3 regions of the Streptomyces sp. NPDC001406 genome follow, and region 1 is predicted to be linked to each of the others. Evidence: riboswitches for the same ligand, from Rfam matches in the RefSeq annotation. Region 1 holds a riboswitch; each other region holds the start of a gene.
What was found. A riboswitch is a leader RNA that binds a small molecule or an ion and turns the genes downstream of it on or off. The one in region 1 is predicted to bind thiamine pyrophosphate.

Region 1 (3,270 bases):
GGAGTAACCGCCGGATCAGTCGGCGATCGGCAGATACACCCGATTACCCGCGGCCGCGAACTCCTTCGACTTCTGAGCCATGCCCTCCTCGATCTCCACCCGGCTGCCACCGTGTTCACGGCGGATGTCCTGGGAGATCTTCATCGAGCAGAACTTCGGCCCGCACATCGAGCAGAAGTGAGCGGTCTTGGCCGGCTCCGCCGGCAGGGTCTCGTCGTGGAACTCCCGTGCCGTGTCCGGGTCCAGGGCGAGGTTGAACTGGTCCTCCCACCGGAACTCGAAGCGCGCGTCGGACAGCGCGTCGTCCCACTCCTGCGCACCGGGGTGCCCCTTGGCGAGGTCGGCTGCGTGGGCGGCGATCTTGTAGGTGATGACGCCGGTCTTGACGTCGTCACGGTTGGGCAGGCCCAAGTGCTCCTTGGGCGTGACATAGCAGAGCATGGCCGTGCCCCACCAGGCGATCATCGCGGCACCGATGCCGGAGGTGATGTGGTCGTACGCCGGCGCGACGTCCGTCGTCAGCGGGCCGAGCGTATAGAACGGAGCTTCATCGCAGATCTCCTGCTGAAGGTCGATGTTCTCCTTGATCTTGTGCATCGGGACGTGTCCCGGCCCCTCGATCATGGTCTGAACATCAAAACGCTTGGCGATCCGGTTGAGTTCCCCGAGCGTTCGCAGTTCCGCGAACTGCGCCTCGTCGTTGGCGTCGGCGATCGAGCCCGGCCGAAGGCCGTCGCCCAGCGAGTACGTGACGTCGTAGGCGGCGAGGATCTCGCAGAGTTCCTCGAAGTTCTCGTACAGGAACGACTCCTTGTGGTGCGCGAGGCACCAGGCCGCCATGATCGAGCCGCCGCGCGAGACGATGCCGGTCTTGCGGTTCGCGGTGAGCGGGACGTACGGCAGGCGGACGCCCGCGTGGACCGTCATGTAGTCCACGCCCTGCTCGGCCTGCTCGATGACCGTGTCCTTGTAGATCTCCCAGGTCAGCTCCTCGGCCCTGCCGTCGACCTTCTCCAGGGCCTGATAGAGCGGCACCGTGCCGATGGGGACGGGGGAGTTGCGCAGCACCCACTCGCGGGTGGTGTGGATGTTGCGGCCCGTGGACAGGTCCATGACCGTGTCGGCGCCCCAGCGGGTCGCCCAGGTCATCTTCTCGACCTCCTCCTCGATGGAGGATGTCACCGCGGAGTTGCCGATGTTGGCGTTGACCTTCACCAGGAACCGCTTGCCGATGATCATCGGCTCGATCTCCGGGTGGTTGACGTTGGCGGGCAGCACGGCCCGGCCTGCCGCGATCTCCTCACGGACGACCTCGGGAGCAACGTTCTCCCGGACGGCCACGAACTCCATCTCCGGCGTGATCTCGCCCCGGCGCGCATACGCGAGCTGGGTGACCGCCGTGCCGGCACGGCCGCGGCGCGGCAGACGCGGACGTCCGGGGAAGACCGCGTCGAGGTTGCGCAGACCGCCGCGGGGAGAAGTGTGCTTGACCCCGTCGTCCTCGGGACGGACGGGACGGCCCGCGTACTCCTCCGTGTCACCACGAGCGATGATCCAGTTCTCCCGCAGCGGCGGTAGGCCCCTGCGGACGTCTGTCTCGACGAGTGGATCGGTGTACGGGCCGGAGGTGTCGTACAGCGTGACCGACTGCCCGTTGGTGAGGTGCACCTGGCGAACCGGCACACGTACATCGGAGCGTGAGCCCTCGACATACCCCTTGTGCCAGCCGATGGACTTCCCGGCCTCACCCTGGGCAGGGTTCTGCATGGAGGCAGGCGTGCGTGCGTCCTTGTTGGTCATGAGACCTACTCCCTACGCCGGCATTACCCGGTAACAGGTTCAGCGGTCGACGCAGCGGTTTCCGTCTCAGTCGGCGTTTCATGTGAAACATCACTCTGTTCCACGTGAAACATCGCGAATACGGAGGTCAGCGCCCTCTCAGCCCGGTGCTCCGAGCTCCCGCGTGTGCAAAGGTGCCTCCACGCTAGCGTCAATTCGGCCTCGGTGAACAGAGGGCCCCTACCGTTCTTGCGATGATCTGGCGGTGACCACGACACAGCAGTACCCCTACCCGCCGCCCGAGCCGCCGCGCCGACCCGGCCCCGGACAGCGCGGCGGACACGAGCACGAGGGCCACGGTGCCGGTGACGAGAACCACCACGGGCACGGCCATGGACAGACCCCAGGACACGGACACGGCTCCGGAAACGGCGGCGGCCACGGCCACTCGCACAGCCACAGCCATGGCCCCGCCGCGCCCGTCTCCCAGCATCTGCGCAAGGTCATCGCTGCGATCCTGATCCCCTTCACCGCGGCGGTCGTGGTCGGACTCGTCGTGCTCTGGCCCGGTGGAGCCCCGCCGCACCAGCGCACGGGAGTCGGCTTCGACCGGCAGACGCAGCAGGCCACGGTCACCAAGGTCGTCGAGCTGAGCTGCAAGTCGGTGAACGCCTCGGGGCAGACTCCGACGGGCGACACCTCCACCGCCGAGGGCAACTCCGCTCAGCAGGAGGCGAACGGCACCTGCAAGAAGGCGACGATCCAGGTCGACACCGGCAAGGACAAGGGCCGTACCTTCACGGAGATCGTGCAGCCGGACCAGTCACGACAGTTGCACGAGGGCGAGAAGGTCGTGGTCGCCTACGAGCCCTCGGCGCCCAAGGACCTGCAGTACTCGGTCACCGATGTGAACCGGAAGTTCCCGATGGCGCTGCTCGCCGGCATCTTCGCGCTCGCCGTCGTGGTGGTGGGCCGGTTGCGCGGTGTCATGGCGCTGGTCGCGCTGGCCGTCAGCTTCATGGTGCTGACCCTCTTCATCCTGCCCGCGATCCTGCAGGGCTCGAATCCACTGGTCGTGGCGGTGGTCGGGTCGAGCGCCATCATGCTGATCGCGCTCTATATGTGCCACGGCCTGTCGGCCCGCACCTCGGTCGCGGTGCTCGGCACGCTGGTGTCGCTCCTGCTGATCGGCATCCTGGGCTCGGAGTTCATCGACTGGGCCGCGCTGACGGGCAACACCGACGACAACACCGGTCTGATCCATGGCCTGTACCCGTCGATCGACATGAGCGGTCTGCTGCTGGCCGGCGTCATCATCGGTTCGCTCGGCGTCCTGGACGACGTGACCGTGACCCAGACCTCGGCCGTGTGGGAACTGCACGAGGCCAATCCGACGATGGGCTGGCGCGGGCTGTACCGGGCGGGCATCCGCATCGGCCGTGACCACATCGCATCCGTCGTCAACACGCTCGTACTCGCCTACGCCGGTGC
Region 2 (3,270 bases), on a different contig from region 1:
GAACCACAGCACGTGCCGGATGTCGGACTGCGCGAGTACGTCCGTGATCCGCCCCAACCGCCAGACTCCGTCGGCCTTCAGACCGCGGGCGACGATCGCGGCGACGGGGTAGGCGAAGAACAGCGCGAAGAACGCGACCGGCCCGGCCATCAGCCCGAGCCGCGCCGCGCTCTTCGTACCGCTACGAAGGGTGCCCTTCCGTGGGGCTACTTCAGTACGAGCGACGTCCACGACTTGACCCACTGGTCACGGCTGGCGGCGATCTTGTCGGGGGCCATGATCTCCGGGTCCTTGGCCTGCGGGCCGTACTTCACGAACTCGGCGGGCACCTGGGCGCCCTCGCGCACCGGGTAGACGAACATGTTGAGCGGCATGTCCTCCTGGAACTCCTTGCTGACCAGGAAGTCGAGGAACGCCTTGCCGCCCTTGGTGTTGCGGGCGTTGCTCAGCAGGCCCGCGTACTCGGTCTGCCGGAAGCAGGTGCCGGCGGCCACGCCGGTGGGGGCGGCGCCGGGCTTCGGATCGGCGAAGATGACCTCGGCGGGCGGCGAGGAGGCGTACGAGACGACGAGCGGACGGTCGCCGCCCGCCTTCTTGCCGCCGGCCGAACCGGAGAACTCCTGGTTGTAGGCCTGCTCCCAGCCGTCGACCACCTTGACGCCGTTGGCCTTCAGCTTCTTCCAGTAGTCCTGCCAGTTGTCGTCGCCGAACTTCGCGGCGCTGCCGAGCAGGAAGCCGAGGCCGGGCGAGGAGGTCGCCGCGTTCTCCGTGACGAGGAGGTTCTTGTACTCCGGCTCGACCAGGTCGTCGAAGGACGACGGCGGGGTCAGCTTGTGCTTGTCGAAGTACGCCTTGTCGTAGTTGACGCAGATGTCGCCGGTGTCGATGGGCGTGACCCGGTGCTTGTCCTGGTCGACCCGGTACTGGGGCAGGATCAGATCGGAGCCCTTGGCCTCGTACGACTGGAACAGCCCGTTGTCGAGGGCGCGGGAGAGCAGGGTGTTGTCGACGCCGAAGAAGACGTCGCCCTGCGGGTTGTCCTTGGTCAGGATCGCCTTGTTGACGGCCTGGCCCGCGTCGCCGTCCTCGAGGACCTTGACCTTGTACCCGGACTGCTTCTCGAAGTCCTTGAGCACCTTCTTCGAGACGGCCCACGAGTTGTGGCTGACGAGGGTGACGGTCTTGGAGTCCGCGGACCCCTTGCCGTCGGACGACCCGCACGCGGACAGCGTGACCAGGCCGAGCCCGACGGCTACGGCGACGAAAGTCTTGTTGTGCACTGGATTCCTCCTGGGGTTGACCAGGAAGAGACGCGGCCCTGCCCGGATTGTCCGGGCAGGGCGCAACAGCTTGAGTAGTGACCGAACTTCCTACCCAGAATGACCTGGGCGAGGTTCAGAGGGTCTGCGGCCCGATTGCCGCACTCTCAGCGCTGTGGCGCTCCCCTGTCGGAATATGAAGATGTGGTGAGACGCAATGGAACTCAGCCAGATTACCTCTCGGTGGCCGCGAGCTGACCACACGCTCCGTCGATCTCCTGGCCACGGGTGTCCCGGATGGTGACCGGCACCCCGTGAGCCGCGATGGCCTCGACGAACGCCTTCTCGTCCTCCGGCCGCGACGCGGTCCACTTGGAACCCGGCGTCGGGTTCAGCGGGATGAGGTTGACGTGCACGGGCTTGCCCTTGAGCAGCCGGCCGAGCCGGTCGCCGCGCCAGGCCTGGTCGTTGATGTCCCGGATCAGCGCGTACTCGATGGACAGCCGGCGCCCGGACCTGGCGACGTACTCGAATCCGGCGTCGAGCACCTCGCGCACCTTCCACCGCGTGTTCACGGGGACGAGGGTGTCGCGCAGCTCGTCGTCGGGAGCGTGCAGGGAGATCGCCAGCCGGCACTTGAAGCCCTCGTCCGCGAAGCGGTGGATGGCCGGGACGAGCCCGACCGTCGACACGGTGATCCCGCGCTGCGACAGCCCGAGCCCGTCCGGCTCGGGATCGGTGAGCGCACGGATCGCCGCCACGACCCGCTTGTAGTTGGCGAGCGGCTCGCCCATGCCCATGAACACGATGTTGGACAGCCGGGCCGGGCCGCCGGGCACCTCGCCGTCCCTGAGCGCCCGCATCCCGTCCACGATCTGGTGCACGATCTCGGCGGTGGACAGATTCCGGTCGAGGCCCGCCTGCCCGGTCGCGCAGAACGGGCAGTTCATCCCGCACCCCGCCTGCGAGCTGATGCACATCGTCACCCGGTCCGGGTACCGCATCAGCACCGACTCGACGAGCGTCCCGTCGAACAGCCGCCACAGCGTCTTGCGCGTGGTCCCCTGATCGGTCGACAGATGCCGCACGACGGTCATCAGCTCGGGAAGCAGCGCTTCCTGCAGCTTGCCGCGAGACGCGGCCGGAATGTCGGTCCACTCGGCCGGGTCGTGCGCGTACCGCGCGAAGTAGTGCTGAGACAGCTGCTTGGCACGAAACGGCTTCTCCCCGACGGCGGCAACGGCCTCCTTCCGCTCGGCGGGCGAGAGGTCGGCAAGATGCCGCGGCGGCAGCTTGGCTCCGCGGGGGGCGACGAAAGTGAGTTCTCCGGGCTTAGGCATGGCTGTACCAGTGTCGCAGATCAATTCCTGTGACCTGCGGTCGTCGCCTCCGGGGGTGGTCGTTGACGGTCGTTGTTGGTCGTCGTTGATCTCCCTCGGACGGCCCACAGACGGCCCGGCCCATGGGGCCAGACGGGACGTCTGCGCAGGTGAAGCGGCCTCGCTCTGGCGCGCGGGCTCGGAGGCTTTTCCGGGTGTGGCTGAGCGTCTCAGCTGGCCACTTCGACCAACTGAGACGCTCAGGAGATGCTGGGCGGCGGATTACCGCTCGACGATGCCCTTGCTCGTGCGGCGCCGGTAGCGAATGCAGCGGAGGGCTCCGAGGGCCACGCCGACGGCGCCGAGCTCGGGGATATCCGGCTGGAGGTGGAGCAGGTAGTAGAGGGCGCCAGCCACGAGCGCATCAGCGGCGTGAGGGCGTCGCCACTCGACTCCTAGGCCGCGCCACCCTTGTGGTTCCATGGGCAGAGTCCTTCCTTCTTCTTTCGCGGGGAGAGGGTTCTGGACGTTCGCGAGGGGTCGCCTGGCCGGGCGGCCCCTCGCTTCGTGATGAAACACGGTAGTCACATTCGAGGGTGGCGCGTGCCACGTGCGTGTTACGGATTCCCCGATCACGGCCCCTGCCTTCCCCTGGTCAGCTGCGCGTTTGGGCTGACAGGCTGCTTGACCAG
Region 3 (3,270 bases), on a different contig from region 1:
AGACGGCAAGCGCCTGGGCCCGGCGCTTCACCTCCGTGCCGCGGTTCTCACTCAGGGCCTGGGCGGGGGTGCCGGGCAGGCTCGGGTCGGGGGTGAAGAGCCACTCCAGCATCTCTTCGTCCGTGAAGCCGTCGTCCCGCAGCAGCGTCAGGGTCCCGGACAGGCCCTTGACCACCTTGTCCTCGTCGATGAAGGCGGCGGGGACGTGCAGCGCGCGGTTCTCGCCGCGGCGTACGGCGATGAGCTGGCCCTCCTTGACCAGCTGCCGCACACGTGTCACCTCGACGCCGAGTTGTTCGGCGATGTCGGGCAGCGTGAGCCAGGCGGGGACGAGAGCATCGATCTTTGCGTCAATCTCGGTCACGGAAACAGCCTGCCATCCCGGACTGACACTCGGAAGCCGGGCCCGTCCCAGCTGGGCTTTTTCACTACCCTGCCGCGGCCTGCTTCAAGGGCCGCGCCGGATCCGTCAGCAGCTGGGCGACCACCGGCGTGCCCGCCTCGATCAGCCGCCGCCCCTGGGCCAGGTCCCGCGGCCGGCCCACCGCCAGCAGGGCGACGAGGCGGTCCTCGCGGAGCCAGCAGACGGTCCAGGCGGGCCCGAGCGGGTCGCCGCGCCACAGCAGCGTGTCGGCGGACGCGTGGTGACCGGCGTACTGGACGAAGCGGCCGAACTGCTCGGACCAGAAGTAGGGCACGGGGTCGTAGACGGCCGGGGCCTCGCCGATGATGTTGGCGGCCACCGTGCGCGGGCCCTGGAGGGCGTTGTCCCAGTGGTGGACGAGCAGCCGCTCACCGTACCGGGCCGACGGGAAGGAAGCGCAGTCGCCGACCGCGTACACGTCGGGGGTGGAGGCGCGCAGATGGTCGTCGGCCACGATCTCGCGGTGCGCGCCGAGTTCGATGCCGGAGTCGGCGACCCAGTCGGTGGCGGGGCGCGCGCCGATGCCGACCACGACGGCGCCCGCGGGCAGCCGCGCGCCGTCGTCGAGCACCACCGCGCCCGGCTCGATGCGCTCCACGCGCGCGTGGGTGCGCAGCGCGGCTCCGCTGTCGGCGTACCAGGCGGTCATCGGCGCGGCCACCTCGGCGGGAAGCGCTCCCGCGAGGGGGCGGTCGGCGGCCTCGACGACCGTCACCGCACAGCCCGCCTCGCGGGCGGCCGTGGCGAACTCGGCGCCGATCCAGCCCGCGCCGACGACCACGATGTCGTGCCGCTGGGAGAGCACGGGCCGCAGCCGTTCGGCGTCGTCCAAGGTGCGCAGCAGATGCACTCCGGGGACGCCCTCCGTGCCGGGCAGGCGGATCGGTTCGGCGCCGGTCGCGACGACCAGGACGTCGTACGGAACGGGCCCGGACTCGGTGTCCAGCTCGTGGTCGGCGGGGCGCACGCCGTCCGCCTCGCACCCCAGTCGCAGTTCGATGCCGAGCGACTCGAAGTCGACGTCGAAGGCGGAGCCCTCGGCCTTGCCGAGCAGCACGGCCTTGGACAGCGGCGGCCGGTCGTAGGGCTGGTGCGGCTCCGCGCCGATCAGCGTGACGGTGCCGGTGAAGCCCTGTTCCCGCAGGGCGACCGCGGTCTGCACCCCGGCCATGCCCGCGCCGACGACGACCACGCGCCGTGCCTGTGACGTGCCCCGTTGCTGCGTCTGCTCGCTCACCCGATCACCATAGACAACTGACAAACTGTCAGTCAGGGGGCGAGCTGGGTGACCTGCTCCACAACGTTCGTTCCGCCGGCCCGCCGGGCCTCCCGATCGGGCCGTGGACGGAGGCTCCCTTACCCGGGCGAAGCTCCGCGGGCTAGGGTGGCCACCGTACAAGCACTCGCGGGAGCCCGGACGCACCGGGCTGAGAGGGAGGCTGGCGGCCTCCGACCGTACGAACCTGATCCGGGTCATGCCGGCGAAGGGAGGGGCTGGACGCCCATGTCGTCACGTACGTCAGACGTCCTCGTCGTGGGGGGCGGAATCATCGGCCTGGTCACGGCCTGGCGGGCCGCGCAGCGCGGGCTCGTCACCGCCGTGGTGGATCCCGAGCCGGGCGGCGGAGCCGCCCAGGTGGCGGCCGGGATGCTGGCCGCGGTCACGGAACTGCACTACGGCGAGCAGACCCTGCTGGGCCTGAACCTCGCCTCGGCCCGCCGCTATCCGGACTTCGTGGCCGAGCTCACCGAGGTCACCGGCCACGACGTCGGCTACCGGCGGTGCGGCACGCTCGCCGTCGCGCTGGACGCCGACGACCGCACCCATCTGCGCGAACTGCACGCCTTCCAGCTGCGGTCGGGCCTGGAGTCCGAGTGGCTGTCGGGGCGGGAGTGCCGGCGCCTGGAGCCGATGCTCGCGCCCGGTGTGCGCGGCGGGCTGCGGGTGGACGGGGACGATCAGATCGATCCGCGGCGGCTGTCGGCCGCGCTGGTGGCCGCGTGCGAGCGCGCGGGGGTGGTGTTCCACCGCACGTGGGCGGAGCGGCTGTCGGTCGTACGGGACCGGGCCGCCGGTGTCGTCACCCGTGAGGGAGACGTCCTGGGCGCGGACCGGGTGGTGCTCGCGGCCGGCAGCCTGAGCGGGCGGCTCGCGGGCGTGCCGGACGGTCTGCTGCCGCCGGTGCGGCCGGTGAAGGGACAGGTGGTGCGGCTGACGGTGCCTCGGCGGTACGCGCCCTTCCTGAGCCGTACCGTGCGGGCCGTGGTGCGCGGCGGGCATGTCTATCTGGTGCCCCGGGAGAACGGCGAGCTGGTCGTGGGGGCGACGAGCGAGGAGCTGGGCTGGGACACGACGGTGACCGCGGGCGGTGTGTACGAGCTGCTGCGGGACGCCCATGAGCTGATGCCGGGGATCACCGAGCTGCCGCTGACGGAGACGCAGGCCGGACTGCGCCCGGGCTCCCCTGACAACGCGCCGATGCTCGGCCCGACCGCGCTCGACGGGCTGCTGATGGCCACCGGGCACTTCCGCAACGGCGTGCTGCTCACACCGGTCACCGGCGATGTCATGGCGCAGGTCCTGGTCACGGGTGAACTCCCGGACCTGGCCCGCCCCTTCACACCGCAGCGGTTCGGTACCGCAGTCGCCGTCGCGTCGGCCCCGGTCCCTTCGGAGCAGCCCGCATGAACATCTCGGTCAACGGGGAGCGCCGGGAGATCGCGCCCGGCACCGCTCTCGACACCCTTGTGCGGTCCCTCACCGCGGCACCCCGCGGCGTGGCCGCCGCGCTCAACGAAACCGTCGTCCCGCGCGCGCAGTGGTCCGCCACGGCCCTCTGCGAGGG

Region 2: linked by a shared signal. The riboswitch ahead of ACFY1J_RS34165 (thiamine ABC transporter substrate binding subunit) and the one ahead of thiC (phosphomethylpyrimidine synthase ThiC) in region 1 are both predicted to bind thiamine pyrophosphate.
Region 3: linked by a shared signal. The riboswitch ahead of thiO (glycine oxidase ThiO) and the one ahead of thiC (phosphomethylpyrimidine synthase ThiC) in region 1 are both predicted to bind thiamine pyrophosphate.

What each region holds. Positions count from the first base shown of each region.
Region 1 is NZ_JBIAWG010000018.1:60,449-63,718, forward strand. Features, by position in the region: gene thiC (phosphomethylpyrimidine synthase ThiC) at 16-1,800, opposite strand; TPP riboswitch at 1,793-1,973, opposite strand; gene ACFY1J_RS36015 (YibE/F family protein) at 2,045-3,270, shown strand, end outside.
Region 2 is NZ_JBIAWG010000016.1:121,465-124,734, forward strand. Features, by position in the region: gene ACFY1J_RS34160 (ABC transporter permease) at 1-150, opposite strand, end outside; gene ACFY1J_RS34165 (thiamine ABC transporter substrate binding subunit) at 207-1,280, opposite strand; TPP riboswitch at 1,350-1,457, opposite strand; gene rlmN (23S rRNA (adenine(2503)-C(2))-methyltransferase RlmN) at 1,493-2,599, opposite strand; gene ACFY1J_RS34175 (hypothetical protein) at 2,861-2,995, opposite strand.
Region 3 is NZ_JBIAWG010000003.1:197,389-200,658, reverse strand. Features, by position in the region: gene ACFY1J_RS08290 (Rv2175c family DNA-binding protein) at 1-364, opposite strand, end outside; gene ACFY1J_RS08285 (NAD(P)/FAD-dependent oxidoreductase) at 429-1,661, opposite strand; TPP riboswitch at 1,820-1,931, shown strand; gene thiO (glycine oxidase ThiO) at 1,929-3,113, shown strand; gene thiS (sulfur carrier protein ThiS) at 3,110-3,270, shown strand, end outside.